2 regions of the Mesorhizobium sp. P3_A2 genome follow, and region 1 is predicted to be linked to the other one. Evidence: predicted binding sites of a transcription regulator. Region 1 holds the regulator's gene; the other holds the start of a gene.
The links. The regulator LexA, encoded in region 1, represses DNA repair genes until DNA is damaged. The targets are predictions, from matches to a motif close to TGTTCNNNNTGTGTTCNG.

Region 1 (11,499 bases):
TCGAGGCGGTTTCGGACGGCCTCAAGGCGCCGGACACCTTCTTCAAGGCGGTCGCGCTCTATCGCGGCGAAGACCGCACCATCGACTATTTGACCTTGCCGAAGGCGCTGGTCGAGCCGATCCAGGCTCCATCCGACAGCGTGCTTCAGGCCTATTTCGAGACCAACAAGAAAACCTACGCGGCGCCGGAATACCGCAAATTCTCCTACGTCCGGCTCGAGCCTGAAGACATCATGGATATCAGCGCCGTGACCGACCAGCAGGTCAGCGACGACTACAACAAGAACAAGGGGCGCTACACCACGCCGGAAATGCGCACCATCGAACAGCTGGTGTTTCCGACGCTGGACGCCGCCAAGGCCGCGTCCGATTCGCTGAAGACGGGCGCTACCTTCGACAAGATCGTCACCGCGCAAGGAAAGACCCAGGCCGATACGCTGCTTGGCACGCTCTCCAAGGACAAGATCAGCGACAAGGCGGTCGCCGATGCCGCATTCGCGCTTGCCGTCAACGAAGTCAGCCCGGTCGTCCAGGGCACGTTCGGTCCGGTGCTTTTGCGCGTCACCGAGATCAAGCCGGAAGTGGTGAAGCCGCTGGCCGAAGTGTCTGACCAGATCCGCAAGGATCTGGCGCTGGGCGAAGCAAGCCGCATCCTGCTCGACGTGCACGACAACTACGAAGACACCCGCGCCGCCGGCAGCACGCTCGCCGAAGCCGCCGCCAAACTGAAGCTCAAGGACGTCACCGTCGAGGCCATCGACCGCACCGGCCTCAAGCCGGACGGGACCATCATCAAGGACCTGCCGGCATCGCCTGACCTGATCAAGGCGGTGTTCGAGGCTGAGCCCAACACCGAGAATGAAGCCCTGACCACGACCAACAATGGCTTCGTGTTCTACGAGCTGACATCGATTACGCCGGCTCGCGACCGCACGCTCGACGAGGTTCGCCAGAGGGTGGTGGCCGACTGGACGACCGAGGAAACGACCAAGCGGCTGACCGCGAAGGCAGACGAACTCGACAAACGCCTCAAGGCCGGCACCACGCTCGACGTCATCGCCGGCGAACTGAAGCTCGAAAAGCAGACCAAGCGCGGCGTGAAGCGCGAGGCCGACGACGTCGATTTCGGCAAGGACGGCGCTGCAGCGATGTTCGGCGTCGGCGAAGGCGGCACCGGGCTGATCCCCTCGCCCACCGGCGAAGGCCAGATTCTGTTCAAGGTGGCCGAAGTGTTCGAGCCGGCCGGAGCCGACGCCAGTTCGGTGCCCGACGACGCCCAGAAATCCTTCACGCAAGGCATGTCCGACGATCTGCTCGACCAGTTGGTGGCGCAATTGCAGACGCAATACGCCGTCAGCATCGACCAGGCCGCCGTTGCCCAAGCCGTAGCCCAATGAACGTTTTGGCCCGATGAGCGCCCTCAAGATCCATATCGCCAAGGTCGCTAGCGGGACCGCGCTTACCTTCGACGAAGCGCGCGAAGCCTTCGACATCATCATGTCGGGCGACGCGACGCCGGGCCAGATCGGCGGCTTCCTGATGGCGCTGCGCGTGCGTGGCGAGACGGTGAGCGAGATCTCCGGCGCCGTTGCCACCATGCGCGCCAAGATGCTGCGCGTCGAAGCCCCTGAAGGCGCCATCGACATCGTCGGCACCGGCGGCGACAACTCCCATTCGGTCAACATCTCGACGGCTTCGGCCTTCGTCGTCGCCGGTTGCGGCGTGCCGGTGGCCAAGCATGGCAATCGCGGCCTGTCGTCGCTGACGGGCGCCGCCGACGTGCTGGTCGCCCTCGGCGTCAAGATCGATATCCCGCCGGAGACGATCGGCCGCTGCATCCATGAGGCGGGCGTCGGCTTCATGTTCGCGCCGGCGCATCATCCGGCGATGAAGCATGTCGGCCCGACGCGCGTGGAGCTCGGCACCCGCACAATCTTCAACCTGCTCGGACCGCTGTCCAATCCGGCCGGCGTAAGCCGCCAGATGGTCGGCGTGTTCCTGCCGGAATGGATCGTGCCGGTGGCCGAGACGTTGAAGGCGCTGGGTACAGAGCATGCATGGGTCGTCCATGGCGACGGCTATGACGAGATCACCACCACCGGCGAAACGCAGGTTGCCGAACTGGCCGGTGGCGAGATCCGCCACTTTACGCTGACCCCGGAAGCAGTCGGTTTGCAGCGCCACACCAAGGACGAGTTGCGCGGCGGAGACGCCGCGTACAACGCCCAGGCTTTGCGCGACATGCTGGGCGGCGCCGCCGGCGCCTATCGCGACACGGTGCTGATGAATGCCGGTGCCGGCATGGTGGTGGCGGGCAAGGCAACAACGCTTGCCGACGGCATGGCGGCGGCGGCACAAGCCATCGACAGCGGCCGGGCGCTAGGCGTGCTCGACAGGCTGGTCGAGATTTCGAACGGATAGGCCCGTGGCTGACATTCTGCGCAAGATCGAGGCCTACAAGCGCGACGAGATCGCGGCGGCAAAGGCGCTGATACCGCTGGCCGAGATCAAGGCACGGGCCAAGGACGCCGACGCGCCGCGCGGCTTTCTCGCGGCGCTCGAGGCGAAGCGCCGATCCGGCAACTTTGCCCTGATCGCCGAAATCAAGAAGGCGAGCCCTTCCAAAGGGTTGATCCGTGCCGATTTCGACCCGCCAGCGCTGGCGCAGGCCTATGAGAAAGGCGGCGCTGCCTGTCTTTCGGTGCTGACCGATGCGCCGTCTTTCCAGGGCGCGCCGGAATTTCTAACCAACGCCCGCAAGGCGGTGTCGCTGCCCGCGCTGCGCAAGGATTTCCTGTTTGACCCCTACCAGGTCTACGAGGCCCGCGCCTGGGGCGCCGACGCCATCCTGATCATCATGGCCAGCGTCGACGATGCCTTGGCGAGCGAATTGGAAGCGACCGCATTCGAACTCGGCATGGATGCGCTGATCGAGGTGCATGACGAAGCCGAGACCGAGCGCGCGGTAAAACTCTCGTCGCGGCTGATCGGCATCAATAACCGCAATCTTAGAACGTTCGAAACCAGCCTGGAAACCTCCGAGCGGCTGGCGTCGATGGTGCCGGGCGACCGCTTGCTGGTCAGCGAGAGCGGTATTTTCACGCATGACGATTGCCTCAGGATGCAAAAGGCCGGCATCGAAACCTTCCTTGTCGGCGAAAGCCTGATGCGGCAAGAGGATGTGGCGGCGGCAACGCGCCTGCTTCTGACGGGCAAGACGCCGGCAGAGGCCGTCTGAGGATGCCAGCCGCCCTCACCCATCTCGGCGCCAAGGGCGAGGCCAACATGGTCGATGTCGGCGACAAGGCGGAGACGACGCGCACGGCGATTGCCGAGGGTTTTGTCTCGATGCGGCCGGAAACCCTGAAAATGATCCTCGACGGTGACGCCAAGAAGGGCGACGTGCTGGGCACAGCACGCATCGCCGGCATCATGGCGGCCAAGAAGACGCATGAGCTGATCCCGCTCTGCCATCCTCTGCTGTTGACCAAGGTGTCGGTCGACATCGAGCCGGACGCGGCGCTGCCTGGCCTCAGGGTCACGGCACTGGCCCGCGTCACCGGCAAGACCGGGGTCGAAATGGAGGCGCTGACCGCTGCCTCGGTGGCATGCCTGACCATTTACGACATGGCCAAGGCGGCCGATCGCGCCATGGTGATTTCCGGCATAAGGCTGGTGGAAAAGACCGGCGGCAAGTCCGGCGACTACAAGGCGGGCGCCTGATGGCGCTGGTTCCCGTGGCCGAGGCGCTGAAGCGCCTGCTGGAAGGCGCTGTGCCGCTGCCGGGTGAAAGCATCGCGCTGGCGGATGCTGCCGGCCGGGTGCTGGCGGAGCCTGTCGTGGCGCTACGCACCCAGCCGCCTTTCAACGCCTCCGCCATGGACGGCTATGCCGCGCGGGCGCAGGATGTGGCGTCCGCCCCGGCGCGGCTTTCGGTGATCGGCATGGCGCCCGCAGGGCGCGGCTTTGACGGCTCGGTCGGCAGGGCGGAGGCTGTCCGCATTTTCACCGGCGCGCCGGTGCCCGAAGGTGCCGACACGATCGTCATCCAGGAGAATGTCCGCGACCTTGGCAATGGCCATATCGAGGTCACCGAGCCGACCGCGAAAGACCGTAACATCCGCCGCCGTGGACTGGATTTCTCGCAAGGCGACCTGCTCCTGCAAAAAGGTCGCGTGCTCGATCCGGCCGCATTGTCGCTTGCGGCGTCGGCCAATCATCCGATGCTCAACGTCGTGCGCCGACCTCTGGTCGCGATCATCGCCACCGGCGACGAATTGCTGCCGCCGGGGCGTGACCCCGGTCCGGATCAGATTATCTCCTCCAACGCTTACGGTGTTGTGGCCGCCGCGCAGTCTGTCGGCGCCAAAGCGCTTGATCTCGGCATCGCGGCAGATCGCAAGGCCGACATAGCGGCGCTGGTGCGCAAGGCTGTCGCGGCAAAGGCCGACGTCATCGTCACGCTCGGTGGCGCTTCGGTCGGCGACCACGACCTCGTGCATGACGTGCTGACCGGCGAAGGCATGAAGCTCGATTTCTGGAAACTCGCCATGCGCCCCGGCAAGCCGCTGATGTTCGGGCGGCTCGGCGACATCAGGTGCATCGGCCTGCCCGGCAATCCGGTGGCGAGCCTGGTCTGTTCGCAGCTGTTTTTGAAGCCGCTTTTGGCGCAGCTCGGCGGCCGCGTCCATCGGCAGGATATCCGTCCGGCGCAACTTGGCGCCGCGATGCCGGCCAATGATCTGAGGCAGGACTATGTGCGCGCCGTGGTGAGCGAAGAAACCGGCGCACGGGTGGCGACGCCGTTCGGCATCCAGGATTCCTCGATGTTGAGAATGCTGGCCGACGCCAACGGCTTGATCGTGCGCGAGCCCTTCGCTCCTGCCGCCGCCGCGGGTGCCGCCTGCAGCGTCCTGATGTTACGCTGAACAAAACGTCAACACATTCATTAAACTTTAAAAGGTTGCGGAACACAACTGGAACAGATAGTGTTTGTTCTGGGTTTGTTTTTTCCGATTCTGGTTTCAGAACCCGTGGGGGCCGCGATGCTGACGCGCAAACAACATGAACTCCTGATGTTCATCCATGAACGCCTGAAGGAGAGCGGAATCCCGCCGTCTTTCGACGAGATGAAGGAGGCGCTCGACCTTGCCTCGAAGTCCGGTATCCATCGCCTGATCACGGCGCTGGAGGAGCGCGGCTTCATTCGCCGGCTGCCGAACCGGGCTCGAGCATTGGAAGTGCTGCGGCTGCCCGACTCGATCGCGCCCGGCCTCAACGCGGCGAAGAAGTTTTCGCCGAGCGTCATCCAGGGCAGTCTCGGTCAAGGTGGTCAGGGGCAAGGCGGTCTCGGCCGCCAGATCAAACCGGCCTCCTCTTCTCGTTCGATGTCGGCCGGCAATGACGACGCGGTTTCCGCGGTGTCGATCCCGGTGATGGGCCGCATCGCCGCCGGTGTGCCGATCGACGCCATCCAACACCAGACCCATTCGATCTCGGTGCCGCCGGACATGATCATGGGCGGCGAACACTACGCGCTCGAGGTCAAGGGTGACTCGATGATCGAGGCCGGCATTTTCGACGGCGACACGGTGATCATTCGCAATGCCGATACGGCGAGCCCCGGCGAGATCGTGGTGGCGCTGGTCGATGAAGAGGAAGCGACGCTGAAGCGCTTCCGCCGCAAGGGCGCCTCGATCGCGCTGGAAGCCGCCAACCCGGCCTACGAAACCCGCATCTTCGGGCCGGACAGGGTCAAGGTGCAGGGCAAGCTGGTTGGGCTGATCAGGCGCTACTGAGCCGGTTTAGGTTTGTACTTCTCGGGCTGCTTGTAAGGCGGCATTCCACGCGCTTCGCGTGAGAAGCGGCGTTGCTCGTGCCAGGGACGATAGGGCTTGTCGACGGCGAAGCGGATGGTTGGCGCTGTCGCGGCCGATTGTGGGTCGAAGAAGACGGCGGCACTACCATCGCGGGCAAGTTGCTTCTTGGTCAGGACCAGCACCAGCGGGTCGCGGCACGGATTGTAGGCGGTGGCGTCGTCGATGACGATCAGGCTCGCGAAAGCGCAGGCTGGCCGCGCTGTGTTGCGGTCTTTTGCCAGCGCGATGATGGCTCCGGCGGGGTGCCGGGCAATGCAGAGATTGCCTGTGCAATAGAAGGGCGAGCCTGGCGGCAGGTCGAGCGGGTCTAGATCGAACCGCGTGTCCGTTGCCTCGAAAATCTCAGGCGGGATAATGGTTTCGGCTCTCAATGCCCGTTTCCAATTATCGGTGGTGAATTCGTTCGAGCGTTCCCGGTTGAGCGCGAGTTCGCCGCCGCCGATCGGCAATGCCACCAGATGCGCATCCTCCGAGATAAGCACATCGGGCGTGCGCACCTGCGGCACAGTCAACAGGCCGGCCAGCGCGAAAGGAACGGCCGCCAGCCTCAGCCAGGTGGTGGCCATGGTGGCGATGACGAGGGCGACCGCTACCAGCAGCACCGAGCGGATGGAGATCAGCCCGACGGCATCGACCGGCGAGCGCTGAGAAATCCAGGCGGAGATGGCGATCATCGTCGTCAGCCCCTTGCCCATGACATAGAGGAACGGCCCATCGGCGCCGAACGGCATGGCCAGCGCGCTGAGCACCGCAAACGGCATGACGACCAGCGAGACGATCGGCATCACCGCCAGATTGGCGAGCAGACTGAGCGGCGACACACGCTGGAAATGCCAGATGGCAAACAGCAAAGTGGCGCTGCCTGCGATGATCGATGTCATGGCGAGACCGCCCATGGCCAGCACGAATTTTCGCGACAGGAAGCCGACGAACGAGCGCCTTGCGGGCGGCGTTCTCACCTTGTCGGCGCGGTAGTCAGCCCAGCCGGCATAGGCGCCGACTAGGGCGGCGGTGGCGGCGAACGACATCTGGAAACTCGGGCCGACAACCTCATGCGGCGACACCAAGATGACGGCGATGGCCGAGATCGCCAGATTGCGCATGGTGAGCGCTGCACGATCGAACAGCACCGCGACCAGCATGACCGCCAGCATGATGAAGCTGCGCTCGGCAGCGACAACAATGCCTGAGATGACGAGATAGGCGGCAATGGAGACAAGCGCTGCCGCCGCCGCATATTTCTTCACCGGCCGGCGCGAGGAGAAATCCGGAAACAGCGCAAAGGCGCCACGCAGCAATGCCATGATGGTGCCGGCGACCAGCGCCATGTGCAGGCCGGAAATGGAGATGATGTGGTAGATGCCGGTGCGCCGCATCGCCTCGTTGACCTCGTCCGGAATGCCGGCGCGCACACCGACCATGAGCGCCGCGGCAATCTCGCCTTCGGCGCCGCCGATCTTGCCCCTGATATGGTCGGCAATGTTTTCGCGCGCATTCTCGATTGCCGACGAGAGCCGTGCGGTCAGCGGCGGCAGGCCCTGCGAAGCAATGGTTTTCGGATTACCGAGAAAGAAGCCGCTGCCGCCGATCCCGGTGAAATAGCTGTCGAAGGAGAAATCGTAGCTCTCCGGCCGCACCGGACCGGTCGGCGGCAACAGCCTGGCATAGCCGGTGATCAGGGAGCCGGCGGTCATATCGGCGGGAACGGTGCGCGCCGAGAGCCTGACCCGCTCTGGCGCGTAGCGCAGCTTTGGGTGAGCGGTGGAAATAACGTCGAGCGTCAGCCTGACGCGGCCGTTCTCCATCTGCTCGAGACTGACGACGCGTCCGGTCAGTCGTGTCTGGATCTCGGAGCCGAGCATCTGCGTTCCGGCGCGCCAGGTTTCGACTTTGGCGGCGACCACGCCGAGCGCACACAGCATCGCTGCCATGCAGAGCAGATGCGTCTTCGGCCAGGACCGGGCGACGGCTGCGCAACAGGCCGTTAGCAGCACAATCGCGATTGGCTGGGCAAAGCCTGGCTCGCTGGCCAGCGAGAAATAAATGATGACGCCGGCCGCCAGGAAAACCGGCACCAGCAGAAAGGCAACGCCACGGTCGAGTTCGGTGACGGCGGCCATGGCAACGCTGCGGCGGATTGCTGGCCATGTCGATCGGCGTAGCAGCCTGCGCAGACGAATGGCGGACCCGGGCACGGCGTCGACCGACGCCGACGCAGTGTCACCCGGAGACAAAGGTCGGAGACCAGGTCGCGTCTCGGGCAGCGCGACGGGCATCGGCTCGGCATAGGGACTGTCGGCAAATAGGGAGCGTTCGTTGACGCTTGTCGCAGCGCCCTCGCCTTGATCCTCGCCCCGGCCACGTCCAGCCATCGGGTCTGCCCCTTGCGCCCTAGACCCCCTATGCTACATGAACGCGCAAAGCGCGAAAGTCCGCGCGATCACGCCCCCTTTTTCTAGCCTTGCCCGAGAATTGCCATGTCCAGCAAAATTGCCATGTCCAACAGGGTGGTCACCCGTTTTGCCCCCTCGCCCACCGGCTACCTGCATATCGGTGGCGCGCGCACCGCGCTGTTCAACTGGCTGTATGCCAAGCACACTGACGGCACGATGCTGCTGCGTATCGAGGACACCGACCGCGAACGTTCCACGGAAGCGGCAACCCAGGCCATTCTCGATGGGCTGACCTGGCTCGGCCTGTCCTGGGACGGCGAGGCCGTCTCGCAGTTCGAGCGTGCGCCGCGCCACCGCGAGGTGGCCGAGGAGTTGGTGCGCCTGGGCAAGGCCTACTACGCCTACGAGACTCCCGCCGAGCTCGAGGCGATGCGCGAGGCGGCACGCGCCAAGAGCCTGCCGCCACGCTACAATGGTGCTTGGCGCGACCGCGACCCCTCCGAGGCGCCTGCCGGCGTCAAGGGCGCTATCCGCATCAAGGCGCCGACCGAGGGCGAGACTGTGGTGCATGACCGCGTGCAGGGCGAGGTGCGCTTTCCCAACAAGGATCTCGACGATTTCATCATCCTGCGTTCGGATGGTGTCCCGACCTACATGCATGCCGTCGTCGTCGACGACCACGACATGGGCGTCACCCACATCATTCGTGGCGACGACCATCTGACCAATGCCGCGCGCCAGACAGTGATTTACAACGCCATGGGCTGGGAGGTGCCGTCCATGTCGCACATCCCGCTGATCCACGGCGCCGACGGCGCCAAGCTGTCGAAGCGGCATGGCGCGCTCGGCGTCGAGGCCTACCGCGCCATGGGTTATCTGCCCGAGGCGCTGCTCAATTATCTCGCCCGCCTCGGCTGGAGCCATGGCGACGACGAGGTGATGTCGATCAAGGACATGATCTCATGGTTCGACATCGGCGACGTCAACAAGGGTGCGGCGCGCTTCGACTTCGCCAAGCTCGACGCGCTGAACGGCGTGCATATGCGCAAGATGGATGATCAGGCACTTCTCGACATCTTCGTCGCCACTCTTCCCTATCTCGAAGGCGGCCCGGCGCTGGCCGCCCGCCTCGACGACACCAGGAAGGCGCAACTGCTGGCCGCCCTGCCCGGTCTGAAGGAGCGCGCCAAGACACTGGTCGAGCTGGCCGATGGCGCCGGCTTCCTGTTCGTCGAGCGGCCGCTGCCGATCGACGAGAAGGCGGCCGCACTGCTCAATGCCGACGCGCGGGCGATCCTGCGTGGCGCACACGCGGCTTTGCAGACGGTTTCGGGCGAATGGACGGCCGCTGCTGCGGAAGCCGCGGTGCGCGAGTTCGCGACGGCTGGCGGCCACAAGCTTGGCGCCGTGGCCCAGCCACTGAGAGCAGCCCTTACCGGCCGCAGCACCTCGCCCGGCGTTTTCGACGTGCTTGCCGTGCTCGGCCGCGAGGAAAGCCTGGCGCGGATTGGCGATCAAATCGATTAGGAGCGAACTGGCCCAAGAAGATTGGCATTGAAAGGCGCGTTTCGCAGTGCAACATTAGGCCCTGGCCCAATCTGGCACGCACCTCCCAAAATGCGGTGGCGAGTTCGCGCATTCCGGTGATTTCGACGTGTCGTTAGCAGGAATTGCCTTGCCGGCATGAGGAACATGAAGGAGTTTGAGAATGAGCGAAGCTGCGACAAAACTGGAAACCGGCAGCAAGACGACGCACCCGTCGACTGCCACGCTCGAACTGGCCGGCAAGACGCACGAATTCAAGGTGCGAAGCGGCTCGGTCGGGCCTGACGTCATCGACATCGGTGCGCTCTACAACACCACCGGCGCCTTTACCTACGACCCCGGCTTCACCTCGACGGCGAGCTGCGAGTCGGCGATCACCTTCATCGACGGCGATGCTGGCATCCTGCTGCACCGCGGCTATCCGATCGACCAGCTGGCCGAGCATGGCGACTTCCTCGAAGTCTGCTACCTGCTGCTCTACGGTGAACTGCCGACCAAGGCGCAGAAGGACGACTTCGACTACCGGGTGACGCGCCACACCATGGTGCATGAGCAGATGTCGCGCTTCTTCACCGGCTTCCGCCGCGATGCGCATCCGATGGCTGTGATGTGCGGCGTGGTCGGCGCGCTGTCGGCCTTCTATCACGACTCCACCGACATTTCGGACCCGTATCAGCGCATGGTCGCCTCGATGCGGCTGATCGCCAAGATGCCGACCATCGCGGCCATGGCCTACAAATACCATATCGGCCAGCCCTTCATTTACCCGAAGAACGAGCTGAACTTCGCCGCCAACTTCCTGCACATGTGCTTCGCCGTGCCGTGCGAGGAATACAAGATCAACCCGGTGCTGGCGCGCGCCATGGAGCGTATCTTCATCCTGCATGCCGACCACGAGCAGAACGCCTCGACCTCGACGGTGCGTCTCGCCGGTTCGTCGGGCGCCAACCCGTTCGCCTGCATTGCCGCCGGCATTGCTTGCCTGTGGGGCCCGGCGCATGGCGGCGCCAACGAGGCGGCGCTCAACATGCTGGGCGAGATCGGCCATGTCGACCACATCCCGGAATTCATCGCCCGCGCCAAGGACAAGAACGATCCGTTCCGGCTGATGGGCTTTGGCCACCGCGTCTACAAGAACTACGATCCTCGTGCGAAAATCATGCAGAAGACGGCGCATGAAGTCTTGGGCGAACTTGGCATCAAGGACGATCCGCTGCTCGACATCGCCATGGAGCTGGAAAAGATCGCGCTGACCGATTCCTACTTCATCGAGAAGAAGCTCTATCCGAACGTCGACTTCTACTCCGGCATCACGCTGAAGGCGCTGGGCTTCCCCACCACCATGTTCACCGTGCTGTTCGCGGTCGCCCGCACCGTCGGCTGGATCGCGCAGTGGAAGGAAATGATCGAGGATCCGCACCAGAAGATCGGCCGCCCGCGCCAACTCTACACCGGCGCGCCGGAACGCGACTACGTGCCGATCGCAAAGCGGTAATCGAAGCCGCATGCGGCTTCGCCATGACACTGCAAAGAGCGCCCGCAAGGGCGCTTTTTAGTTGGAGTGACGAAGCTTGATGTGACGGAGAACGACTTCCGCCGCGATATCGCCGGAGGGCTTGTCAGTGGCCATGCGCCTGGCAACCTCGGCAAAACCGTCCTTTTGCCAGGTGCGATAGGCTGTG
Region 2 (11,499 bases), on a different contig from region 1:
GCCGGCGCAGCCGAACTGGACGAGGCGGTCGGCCTGCGCCTCCTCCTCAATGCCTTCGGCCACGACATCCATGCCGAGCCCTTCGCACATGGCGAGAATAGCGCGGATGATGTGTTCCGACGGACGGTCGTCGAGGATCGAGGAGACGAAGGCGCGGTCGATCTTGAGCTTATCGAAGTGGAATTCGCGCAAGCGGCCGAGAGAGGACTGGCCGGTGCCGAAATCGTCGAGCGAGACGCGGATGCCGACGCGGCGCAGGTCCTCGACAATCTTCTCGGCCGAGGCCGGATCGTTCATCAGGCCGGTTTCGGTGATCTCGATCTCGAGCCGGCGCGGATCGAAGCCGGTTCGGTCGAGGATCGACAATATGTGCAGGCCGGTGTTCTGGTCGACGAGCTGCGAGGGCGACAGGTTGAAGGACAGGAACAGGTCCTTCGGCCAGCTGCGCGCCGCTTCGGTCGCCTTGCGCAGCACCAGTTGCGACAGCGGACCAATGATGCCGCGCTCCTCGGCGATGGGGATGAACACGGTCGGCGGGACGACGCCGAGGTCACGATCGGTCCAGCGCGCCAGCGTCTCGAAGCCGATGGTGCGGCGGGTGTTGAGATCGACGATGGGCTGGAAATGCGGTTCCACCTCGCCGGCCGAGACGGCGCGGCGCAGCGCCTGTTCGATGCGGGTGACGCGCTTGGCCGCCTCCTCCATCTCTCTGGTATAGACGACGACGCGGCCACGGCCCGAGCGCTTGGCATGGTAGAGCGCCGTTTCGGCCTTGTTGACGAGGATTTCGGTGGTTTCGTCGCCGGAATAGAACAGCGAGCAGCCGACCGAGGCCGAAAGCCTGGCGGTGCGTTCGCCGACATCGTAAGGCGCCGACAGGATTTCGATCATCATGCGCGACTTCTCTGCCGCGGCTTCCTCCGAGAACACCATCGGATAGAGGAAGGCGAATTCGTCGGCGCCGATGCGGCAGACGGTGGAATGGCTGTCCATCGAGGCGCGCAGCCGCATCGCCACCTGGATCAATATGTCGTCGCCGGCCTTGTGGCCGAACAGGTCGTTGATCGGCTTGAAACCGTCGAGGTCGAGAATGCCGACGGTGAAGGGCGCGGGATCGTCGGCGCGGTCGCTGATCAGGCGGTCGACCTTGTCGAAGAAGCGGCGATGGTTACCAAGCCCGGTCAGCGTGTCGGTGAACGCCAGATCCGTGTTTTCCCTGCTTGCCTGCCCGGTGCCAAACGTCGTTTGCATCGGTATCCCTGTTTTTGACGTCCGAAATTTACGCTGAGACTGGCAGCAAAGCGTTTAGGAACCGTATCGCGAAATCGATTTTTCGCTGGCGAATGGTGCTTTAGCGGACGCGGTAGAGTTCGACCGGGTTTCCGCGTGTTTCGGCCAGCGGTTCGAGCCAATCGGGGACGCTTCCCTGCATCAGCCCGGCCAGGAAGCCTTGCGGCGCCTTGGCGGCGAGCACCTTGCTTTCGGCGCTGCCGCGGCAGAGAGCCACCAGGCCGACATGGTGCTGCGCCACGATCGCTTTGGCCTGGTCCGCCGATCCGAGGAAGGCATCGAGCGCAAGCAGGTCGCCGGCGATGTTGCGATGATAGGGGCCGGCAAAGACACGGTGGCCGGAATAGGCCAGGATGGGCGAGCCGAGATTGGAAATGGCAAGCACCGTGGTGTCCGGCAGCCCGGCCAGCGTCGCGAAGGAGGCCTTGCGCGTGCAGGCCGGATCGGCGTCCTTGGCCTCGGCGGAGACCTTGTCGGCCTCGAATGCGCTCGAGGTGGCGGCGGCAGCGCCGGCCCAGACGGCATTCACCGACACCAGCCAGACTGCCGCCATACGCAGCGACACGCTGCGCGAAGGGCTGATGCTCGCCCGTTCGCGCCAGCTTGCAATCCAGGCCGAAAGCGGGATGACGGCAAAGGCGATCGAGAATGTCGAGCCGCGGACCTGCCAGGCGCTGACGATGAAGGCGGCGGCCAGCAAGGCGCCGACCAGGCTGTCCTCGCGGCGCCACGGCCCGCGCAGGCGAAGCGCCATCAGCGCGATCGCCACCAGCGGCGTGACATAGCGCGCCGCCACGGAGGCCGGGTCGCTGACGGCGATATGGAACAGCGACTGTGCCTCATCGATGTGGTCGAGCCACAATTCCTTGAGGCGCGGATCGAGGTTTGCGTAGGGCGCGGCAAGGCACTGCGGGAACAGCGCCACGACGACGGCGCCCAGCACAAGCGCGAGCAGACCGAGCGAGATCAGGCGGCGGCTGGCTGTGGCACTGGAGGCCTTGAGCGACGTCACGACGGCAAGGCCCAGTCCGGCGATTGCCGCAACAACGAATTGCACGGCCGAAAAGGCATCGCACTGCGCCTGGCCCCAGGCCGATGGCGGGATGGTGATGACGAAGACGAACGCCGAAACCCCGGCAAAGCCGAGACCGAAGTCCCTTGCGATCCGGTGCTCGCCGTCGGGGTCGGCGACAAACAGCAAGGCGATGCAGGCGCCGATGGTGGCGACATAGGGCGCGGTTTCCATGCCGACGGCCAGCGTCAGTGCAGCGCACAGGCCCGAAAACAGCGCCGCCCAGCGGTGCGTGGGCGCCTCGAGCAGCAGGCTGAGGCTGGCCATAGTCAGCGTCAGCTGGACATTGTGATGATCGAGCGCACCCGGCAAGAAGATGCCGATGAAATGCAGCGCCGCCGCGCCGATGACAATTGCGGGCAGTACGGCCCCAGCGCCGGCAAAGCTGCGCGCCGCGCGGGCGAGGAAGAACACCGCCAGGAAAAACAGCAGCGCCGGCCACAGCACCTGTGCGATCGCCTCGGCCATGGCCATGCTGCCGGTCAGCGCCGAAGCGGCGAGGATGATGGCGGCGAGCGGCGCATCGACCAGCCGCGACCAGTGCATGACGAAGCCGCCTTCCGGCCCCATCCGGTACTGATGCAGGTCGAACCAGCCCTGGCCGGCCAGCATATCGCGAACCTCGACCAGCCGCAGCAGGCTGTCATTGTCGCCGCCGGCATTGCTCAGTTCGCGAAAGCCCGTGGCGGCATTGACGGCCAGCGCCACCAGCATGGCAAGCAGCGCCAGCGTCATATCGGACTTCCAGGAGGAAGCACCCGCCTTGGCTGCGTTCATCATCACGGCCTTTGTCGGAAAGAAGCTCGGCTTAAACCTAGCCTTAACAGCTTCAATAAATAGTAAAGTCGCCTGAGCGAGGCCGCATTTGAGCGCGGCCGGAGGCTCCGCCGGGCATCGGGAGACGGAAATGCCGCACGAAGTTCGCCACGAGCCGGCCATTGCCGTGCTCCTGCCCTGCTACAATGAGGAGCTCACCATCGCCGAGGTGGTGCGGCGGTTTCGCGAGACGCTGCCGTCGGCCGCGATCTATGTCTATGACAACAATTCGCGCGACCTGACGGCACTAAAGGCCCGCGCGGCCGGCGCCATCGTCATCCGCGAGCCGCGCCAGGGCAAGGGCAACGTCGTGCGGCGCATGTTCGCCGACATCGATGCCGATATCTATCTGATGGCCGACGGCGACGGCACCTATGCGCCGGAAGACGCACCGCAGCTGATCAACATCCTGCAGACCGAGCGCTGCGACATGGTGGTGGGCACCAGGCGCGGCGTCGCCGACGATGCCGGCCGTTCCGGCCATGCGTTCGGCAACCGCATCTTCAACAGCCTCTACAAACGGCTGTTCGGCACCGACTTCACCGACATCTTCTCCGGCTATCGCGCCTTCTCCAGGCGTTTCGTCAAGAGTTTCCCTGCCGTTTCCGGCGGCTTCGAGATCGAGACCGAAATGTCGGTGCATGCCTCGCAGCTCAAGCTGCCTGTCAGCGAGATCGCGCTCGACTATGGCCGCCGGCCGGAGGGATCGTCGTCGAAGCTGTCGACCTATCGCGACGGTGCCAGGATCCTGTGGATGTTCGCCATGCTGATGAAGGAGACGCAGCCGCTGCGCTTCTTCGGCGCCTTCGCCATTTTCTTCCTGGTATCGAGCCTGACCCTGATGACGCCGGTGCTGATCGAATTCGCCCAGACCGGCCTGGTGCCGCGCATGCCGACCTGGGTGCTGTCGGTCGGCCTGCTGCTGTTGTCGATGCTTGCGATGATGACCGGACTGATCCTGGATTCGGTATCGCGCGGGCGCGCCGAACAGAAGCGCATTTTTTATCTCTCGGTCCCGTCGGGCCGGGTCGAACGGCGCGAGCGCACGAGCGAAACCCCGAAAGCCGAGCCGGGCAAGACGCCCCGGGCCGCCTGAGGCCGTGGGCAGGCTCGCCCGCTTCGTCTTTGCCGGCGCCGTCGGCTTCGTCGCCGATGCCGCGGCTCTCTGGCTGCTTTTGGCGGTAACGCCGCTCGGCCCCTTCGTCGCGCGCTTGCTGTCGATCGGCTTTGCGCTCTGCGTCACTTGGCAGATCAACCGGCACCTGACGTTTTCGCCGTCGAGCCGCGGCGTAACGCAGGAGGGTGCGCGCTATGGCGGCGTCGGCATCGCCACCAGCATCGTCAACTATGTCGTCTATTGCGCCATCCTGTTCGCGCTTCCGGCAATGCCGCCGCTGGCGGCACTTGCGATTGCCTCGCTGGTGGCGATGGCGCTGTCCTTCCTCGGTTACTCCCGGCTGGTCTTCGACCGCTGAAGCGCTGGCCCGAGGAACCCGCGGAGCGCATGAGCCCGCGCGCCACATTGACCTCATGAGCCTATGTTGGCGCAAAGCCCGAAGAGACCGCCGCTCTCACGTCCTGCAAGGATCGGATCTGACGGCCATTGACGAAATTGGCCGAAGACAGCCAGGTATCGAATGCCGCGCCGGCGACCGACCATTCGCGTGCCAGCATCGAATACATGCAGATGTCGCGTGCCTGGCCCTTCAGCACCAATCCGTCGCGCAATATGCCCTCAAAGACAAAGCCTAATCTGTCGGCCGCACGCCTCGATTTCGCATTGTCCGTGGTGCACGTCCACTCCAACCGTCGATAGCCGAGGTCCTTGAAGATGTGCCGCATGATCAGGAAGACAGATTCGCTGGCCGCGATCGTCCGCTGCAGCGCTGGCGAGAAGAGCACATAGCCCAGCTCAATCACCCTGTGCGCCGGTCTGGCCTCCATCAGACAAAGCCAGCCGACCGGCCCCGCCGCGTTGGTACGCAGCGTCAGGAATGTGCGCGATTGGTCGTTGAGCAGGCCGCCGACATGAGCCCGGAAAGACTCGACCCCGTCGAATGGTCCAACCTTCATTTCAGACCAGATTTCGTCGCGCTCGCGGGCGTGGGTGAGCCGGAAGATATCCTCCGCATCTTCAAGGCAGAGTGGGGCGAGGTTGACATGGTTTCCGGTCAGCGTTGTCGCCGAAGGCAAGGTGGCCCCGCCTTCCAAATTCGCCATTGCATTCCAACTTTCCTGCGTGGCCATCTCCCCTCCTCGTCCGACTTGCATCTGCCCGTGTCGAAGCGCCCGACCGGACAAGCTTGGCTACGCTGGCATGGGCTTGGCTGGTCAGAATTTCTCGAACCGCCGCTCCACCTTGCGCGCGAACACTTCCCTCTTTTCGTTGGATATGCCCTCGACGGAATATCTCGTCATGTACAGATGTTTCACGTTGCCTCCACACATGGTCTTCAGGCCCCGCAGCAGCACCTTCCTTCCAGGATTTTGCATATACATTTCCGTATACCACCAGGGCGATCCGCACGTCGTCACCACCCCCATTCGGCGGATGTTCAGTAGTGCCGGTCTGATGACGCCGCCATCCGCCGGCACGTGATACGCGACGCCGGGTCGCCAAACGCGATCGAAATAGCCCTTCAGCATGGCGGGCATGCCTGACCACCATGTTGGAAAGCAGAACACGCACGCTTCGGCCCATTGCAAAGCGTCGATATAGACCCGCAAATCCTCCGGTGTTTTAGAAGGATCAAAGTGGCCACGCCGTTCTTCCGGTTGCATCACCGGATTGAACTTCATTTCGTAGAGGTCGAAGTCGATAACCTCGTCGCCCCTGGCCTTGAGTGTCTGCACGACACGTTTGTGAAGCGATGCCTGGTAGCTGTCGGCGAGTGGGTGTGCGTAGACGACATTGACTTTCATTCACGGCTCCCCCCGGGCGTAAGCATATATTAGCCAATACCCAAGCAAAGGAAATTGGCTGGGAGCCGAACGGCGCTGCCTTGGAGCCGTCGGCCGAGGGCCAGCACGTCGAACTCGAACAAAGGGCATGAGCGATCGGCTACGCCGCCCCGGCCGATTTGCCGCAGACGACACGCATTCAGCCTGAGCCAAGCAAGCGTGATTGGCAGACGGCGCCGAGTTCCGTATATCGCTGTCGTCGACGCATCGACCCGAACGTCGCTCCAATCGCGCCGGAGACCGCCATGAAGCTGAAAATCGCCGTCCAGATGGACCATGTCTCCACTGTCTCGATCGCCGGCGACACGTCGTTTGCGCTGTCGCTGGAGGCGCAGCGGCGCGGCCACCAACTGTTCCACTACACGCCCGACCGGCTGTCGATGCTGGGCGGCAAGGTGTTTGCCCGCATCGAAGAGATGAAGCTCCGCGACGAGAAGGGCGATCACTACACGCTGGGCGACAAAGTGCGCACCGACCTGTCGGAGATGGACGTGATCCTGCTGCGCCAGGACCCGCCCTTCGACATGAACTACATCACCACCACGCACATTCTGGAGCGCATCCACCCGAAGACATTGGTCGTCAACGACCCGGCCTGGGTGCGCAACAGCCCGGAAAAAATCTTCGTCACCGAATTCCCCGACCTGATGCCGGAAACGTTGATCACCAAGGATCCCCAGGAAGTCGCCGCCTTCCGCAAGGAATTCGGCGACATCATCGTCAAGCCGCTCTACGGCAATGGCGGCGCAGGCATCTTCCATCTCAGGGAGGACGACCGCAACCTCGCCTCGCTGCTCGAGATGTTCGCCCAGCTGTCGCGCGAGCCCTATATCGTGCAGCGCTATCTGAAGGATGTGCGCAAAGGCGACAAGCGCATCATCCTGGTCGACGGCGAGGCAGTCGGCGCCATCAACCGTGTGCCGGCCGACCATGATTCACGCTCCAACATGCATGTCGGCGGCCGCGCCGAAAAGGCCGAGCTGACGGAGCGCGAGCGCGAGATCTGCGCCCGCATCGGACCGTCGCTGAAGGAACGCGGCTTCATCCTCGTCGGCATCGACGTGATCGGCGACTACATGACCGAGATCAACGTGACCTCGCCGACCGGCGTGCGCGAAGTGCAACGTTTTGGCGGCGCCGACATTGCGAGCCTGTTCTGGGACGCGGTGGAAGGCAAGCGGCACTAGCTGCAATGCCCGGAAAGGGGGAAAAGCGCGCAGCGCTTTTCCCGAGCATTCACGTAAAAACAAAGAGATAGAGCGGCTCGCCGTTTCCGTGAAACGGTGAAACGCCCTAGAACACCAGGAAATCGTCTGCGGTGACCCAGGTGCCCGGGTCGACGGCGGCAAACTTGACAGCTGCCGCGCCGCCCACCCCGTCCACATCGAACAAAAGGTCGCCGGTCACGTCGTTGTAAAGGATGTGGTCGCTGTCATCGATGGCTTGGTGACCAACCGCGAAGACTGCCGCGAAAAGCGGTCCGGCCTGCAGTCCGACAAACACGGAGCTGTCCAGGCGGATCATATCGTCTTGCGCATCGAAGTCTTCGATCCTGTCGCAATTCGCCGGTCCAAGCGCGTCGAACACGAAGACATCCCTGCCTTCGCCGCCGGCCAGCCGGTCGCCGCCGGCGCCGCCATTGAGGATGTCATCGCCAAGGCCGCCGCGCAGGTCGTCGGAGCCGGTACCGCCATCAAGGGCATCGTCGCCCTCATCGCCACGGATGCCGTCCGTGCCCGCGCCGCCGCTTATGACGTCATTGCCGGCGCCGCCCTTCAGCCAATCCGTGCCCGCGCCGCCGATCAGGGTGTCGGCGCCGGTGCCGCCGAACAGCTGGTCATTGCCGGCGCCGCCGTCGAGCGTGTCATTGAACGACGTGCCGATGACGCGGTCGCCGCCGCCCAGCGCGGTGACGAGCGCGGCACGATCATGGGCTCCATAGTTCACTGTGTTCGCGGCGTGGGTCAGCGCGATGGATTCGGCCGGTGGAGCAACCGAGATCGTAATCGTCGCCAGATTGCTGTTGCCCTGGCCGTCCGTGGCGTAAACCGTGAAGCTGTCAGTGCCGACGAAGCCCGCCTCGGGTGTGTAGTCGAACAGATTGCCGTTCAGAAAGTCGGCATGATAGTGCAAGCTGTTGCCATAGTGGCCCTGGTGAAACGGATAGTGGTTGCCGTCGAAACGCGTGCTTTGCTCAAAGGTGCCGTGGTCCGGCCCATCGACTACGACAAAGCTCAGGAGATCATAGTCGGCATCGGCGGCGCTGAATTTGATGTCGTCGAGAAATTCCCCCTGCGAAACCGACACGTTCAGATTGGCAACCGTGGGCGCATGATTGACGAACGTGTCGGGCTGCAGCGTGCCTCCCTCCAGGATGATCTGGTGCTGGCCGTATTGGGTGTTTTCGCCGCCGAAATACTCGTTCGCCCCGATCCAGGTGACGGTGATGGTGTCGGGGCTGTCGGCGTTGACCGAGACGATCCGGGCCGACAGGTAGGCTGCCTGGTCGGACAAAGTGCGGAGAAGATTGCCGTCATTGTCGAAGACCTGCGTTTCGACCGACGTCCAGGTCTCGGTCCTGCCTTCGTTGGTGAAGCTGGTGATGGTGAAGAAGCCGTCGAAGACATCGACCGAAGCCACGTCGATGCCGCCGAACGGGAAATCGGGCTTTGCCCCTATCAGCCCGATCACGTCGCCATCGGGTTCCGTGATGCTGAAAAGCACCGCATCGGGGCTCGGATTGGGATAGTCGGGTTCTTCCCATACGGTGAGCTGACTGCCATTGCTTAAGGTCGGCATCCTGTTTTCCTCGCTTTGGCGCCTGGACGCGCTGCGGATGTCCCCCGATCCCAACCATACCATAGTATGCGAGTCGGATCGGTGACACCCAACCGCGACGCGCCTTTGTGGTTAATTCTGTCTCGGGCGAAGGCAGGCGTCGGCATCGTATGCTGCCGGAAGGACGGCGACACTTGCATGTTCCTGTAATGTTCTTGCCTTGGGCTGAAATCTATGGTTGTCTTGGGCCGACATCGCTCGCAGTCTGATCAGAAAGACCCGAGCGAACCGGTATCCGGGGGCTTGAACAAATGGTGGCGCGGGTTCGCACGGTTGCTTTCCAGGGCATTGAGGCCGTGCCGGTCGATGTCCAGGTGATGATCGCGCCGGGCAAGGTCGGCATGCACATTGTCGGCCTGCCCGACAAGGCGGTGGCCGAGAGCCGCGAGCGGGTGCAGGCGGCACTGCATGCGTCGGGCCTGTCGATGCCGTCGAAAAAGGTCACGATCAATCTAGCCCCGGCCGATCTGCCCAAGGAAGGCAGCCATTACGACCTGCCGATCGCGCTCGGCCTGATGGCCGCACTCGGCGCCATTCCGGGCGACATGCTGGCCTCCTATGTCGTGCTCGGCGAATTGTCGCTCGACGGCACCATTGCCGCGGTGGCCGGCGCGCTGCCGGCGGCGATCGGCGCCAATGCCGAGGGAAAGGGCCTGATCTGCCCGTTCGGCTGTGGGCCAGAAGCAGCATGGGCCGGCAAGGATTTCGACATATTGGCGCCGCGCAGCCTGATTGCGATTGCCAATCATTTTCGCGGCACGCAGGTGCTGTCGCGGCCCGAGCCCGGCATCCATGTCTCGGCGCGCGACCTGCCTGACCTCTGCGACATCAAGGGCCAGGAGAGCGCCAAGCGGGCGCTGGAAGTGGCGGCCGCCGGCGGCCACAATCTGCTGATGGCCGGCCCGCCAGGCTCGGGAAAATCGATGCTGGCGCAAAGGCTGCCGTCGATCCTGCCGCCGCTGGCGCCGAAGGAGTTGCTCGAAGTCTCGATGATCGCCTCGGTGGCGGGCGAGCTCGGCGAAGGCAAGCTGACCGACCGGCGGCCGTTCCGCGCCCCGCACCATTCGGCCTCGATGGCGGCGATGGTCGGCGGCGGCTTGCGGGTGCGGCCGGGCGAGGTCTCGCTCGCCCATCACGGCGTGCTGTTCCTCGACGAATTCCCCGAATTCTCGCCGCAGACGCTGGATGCGCTGCGCCAGCCGCTGGAGACCGGCGACTGCATGATCGCGCGCGCCAACCACCGCGTCACCTATCCGGCGCGCATCCAGCTGGTGGCGGCGATGAACCCGTGCCGATGCGGCATGGCCGGCGAACCCGGCTATCGCTGCCTGCGTGGCGAGCGCTGCCGCACCGACTACCAGGCGCGCATTTCCGGCCCACTGCTCGACCGCATCGACCTCAGGATCGAGGTGCCGGCGGTCTCGGCCGCCGATCTGATTCGCCCTGACCGCGCGGAGAAAAGTGCCGCCGTAGCCCAGCGCGTGGCCCGTGCGCGCACCATCCAGCGCGAGCGCTTCGAACGGCTCGGCGTCACCAGCGCGACCACCAATGCGCATTGCTCGCCCTCGATCATCGAAGACATCGCCGTGCCGGATGCAGCCGGCCTTTCGCTGCTCAGAGACGCCAGCGAAAAGCTCGGCTTTTCGGCGCGCGCCTACCACCGCGTGCTGAAAGTGGCGCGCACGCTGGCCGACCTCGACGCCAGCGAAACCGTCGGCCGCATCCATCTGGCCGAGGCGATTTCCTACCGCATGATGTCGGAGCGGGTGGCGCAGGCGGCGTAGATCCCTCTCCCTTGAGAGGAGGGGACGCTGGCGCTCAAGCCTTCGCCTTCAGCTCCAGCCGCCGCGCGTGCAGCACCGGCTCGGTATATCCATTCGGCTGTTCGCGGCCCCTAAACACCAGGTCGCAGGCGGCCTGGAAGGCGATGGAATTGTCGAAGTCGGCGGCCATCGGCCGGTAGAGGGGATCGCCGACATTCTGCAGATCGACGATTGCCGCCATGCGGCGCAGCGAATCCATCACCTGAATCTGCGAGCAGACCTTGTGGTGCAGCCAATTGGCAATGTGCTGCGAGGAGATGCGCAGCGTGGCGCGGTCTTCCATCAGGCCGACATCGTTGATGTCCGGCACCTTGGAGCAGCCGACGCCCTGGTCGATCCAGCGCACGACATAGCCCAGAATGCCTTGCGCATTGTTGTCGAGCTCGCGCTGGATCTCGTCCGGCGTCCAGTTCGGCCGCACGGCGACCGGCACCGACAATATGTCGTCGAGCTTCGCCTTGGGTCGGCTCTTCAGCGCAGCCTGGACAGCATGAACATCGACCTTGTGGTAATGGGTGGCGTGCAGCGTGGCAGCGGTCGGCGACGGCACCCAGGCGGTGTTGGCGCCGGCCTTGGGATGGGCGATCTTCTGTTCCAGCATCGCCGCCATAAGGTCGGGCATCGCCCACATGCCCTTGCCGATCTGGGCGTGGCCGGCCAGACCGCATTCGAGCCCGGTGTCGACATTCCACGCCTCAT

Region 2: the regulator LexA is predicted to act here: its motif matches at 9,117-9,134, upstream of AC1DXM_RS06240 (YifB family Mg chelatase-like AAA ATPase).

Annotation. Positions count from the first base shown of each region.
Region 1 covers NZ_JBFUGC010000003.1:126,765-138,263, forward strand. Annotated here, with positions in the region: gene AC1DXM_RS08085 (peptidyl-prolyl cis-trans isomerase) at 1-1,397, shown strand, start outside; gene trpD (anthranilate phosphoribosyltransferase) at 1,411-2,421, shown strand; gene trpC (indole-3-glycerol phosphate synthase TrpC) at 2,426-3,238, shown strand; gene moaC (cyclic pyranopterin monophosphate synthase MoaC) at 3,241-3,723, shown strand; gene AC1DXM_RS08105 (molybdopterin molybdotransferase MoeA) at 3,723-4,928, shown strand; gene lexA (transcriptional repressor LexA) at 5,046-5,798, shown strand; gene AC1DXM_RS08115 (ComEC/Rec2 family competence protein) at 5,792-8,251, opposite strand; gene gltX (glutamate--tRNA ligase) at 8,375-9,799, shown strand; gene gltA (citrate synthase) at 9,981-11,312, shown strand; gene lpxB (lipid-A-disaccharide synthase) at 11,370-11,499, opposite strand, start outside.
Region 2 covers NZ_JBFUGC010000002.1:343,598-355,096, forward strand. Annotated here, with positions in the region: gene AC1DXM_RS06200 (putative bifunctional diguanylate cyclase/phosphodiesterase) at 1-1,251, opposite strand, end outside; gene AC1DXM_RS06205 (GtrA family protein) at 1,352-3,139, opposite strand; gene AC1DXM_RS06210 (glycosyltransferase) at 3,270-4,274, shown strand; gene AC1DXM_RS06215 (GtrA family protein) at 4,279-4,653, shown strand; gene AC1DXM_RS06220 (GNAT family N-acetyltransferase) at 4,715-5,479, opposite strand; gene AC1DXM_RS06225 (NAD(P)H-dependent oxidoreductase) at 5,510-6,100, opposite strand; gene gshB (glutathione synthase) at 6,385-7,326, shown strand; gene AC1DXM_RS06235 (Ig-like domain-containing protein) at 7,433-8,938, opposite strand; gene AC1DXM_RS06240 (YifB family Mg chelatase-like AAA ATPase) at 9,229-10,761, shown strand; gene AC1DXM_RS06245 (malate synthase G) at 10,796-11,499, opposite strand, start outside.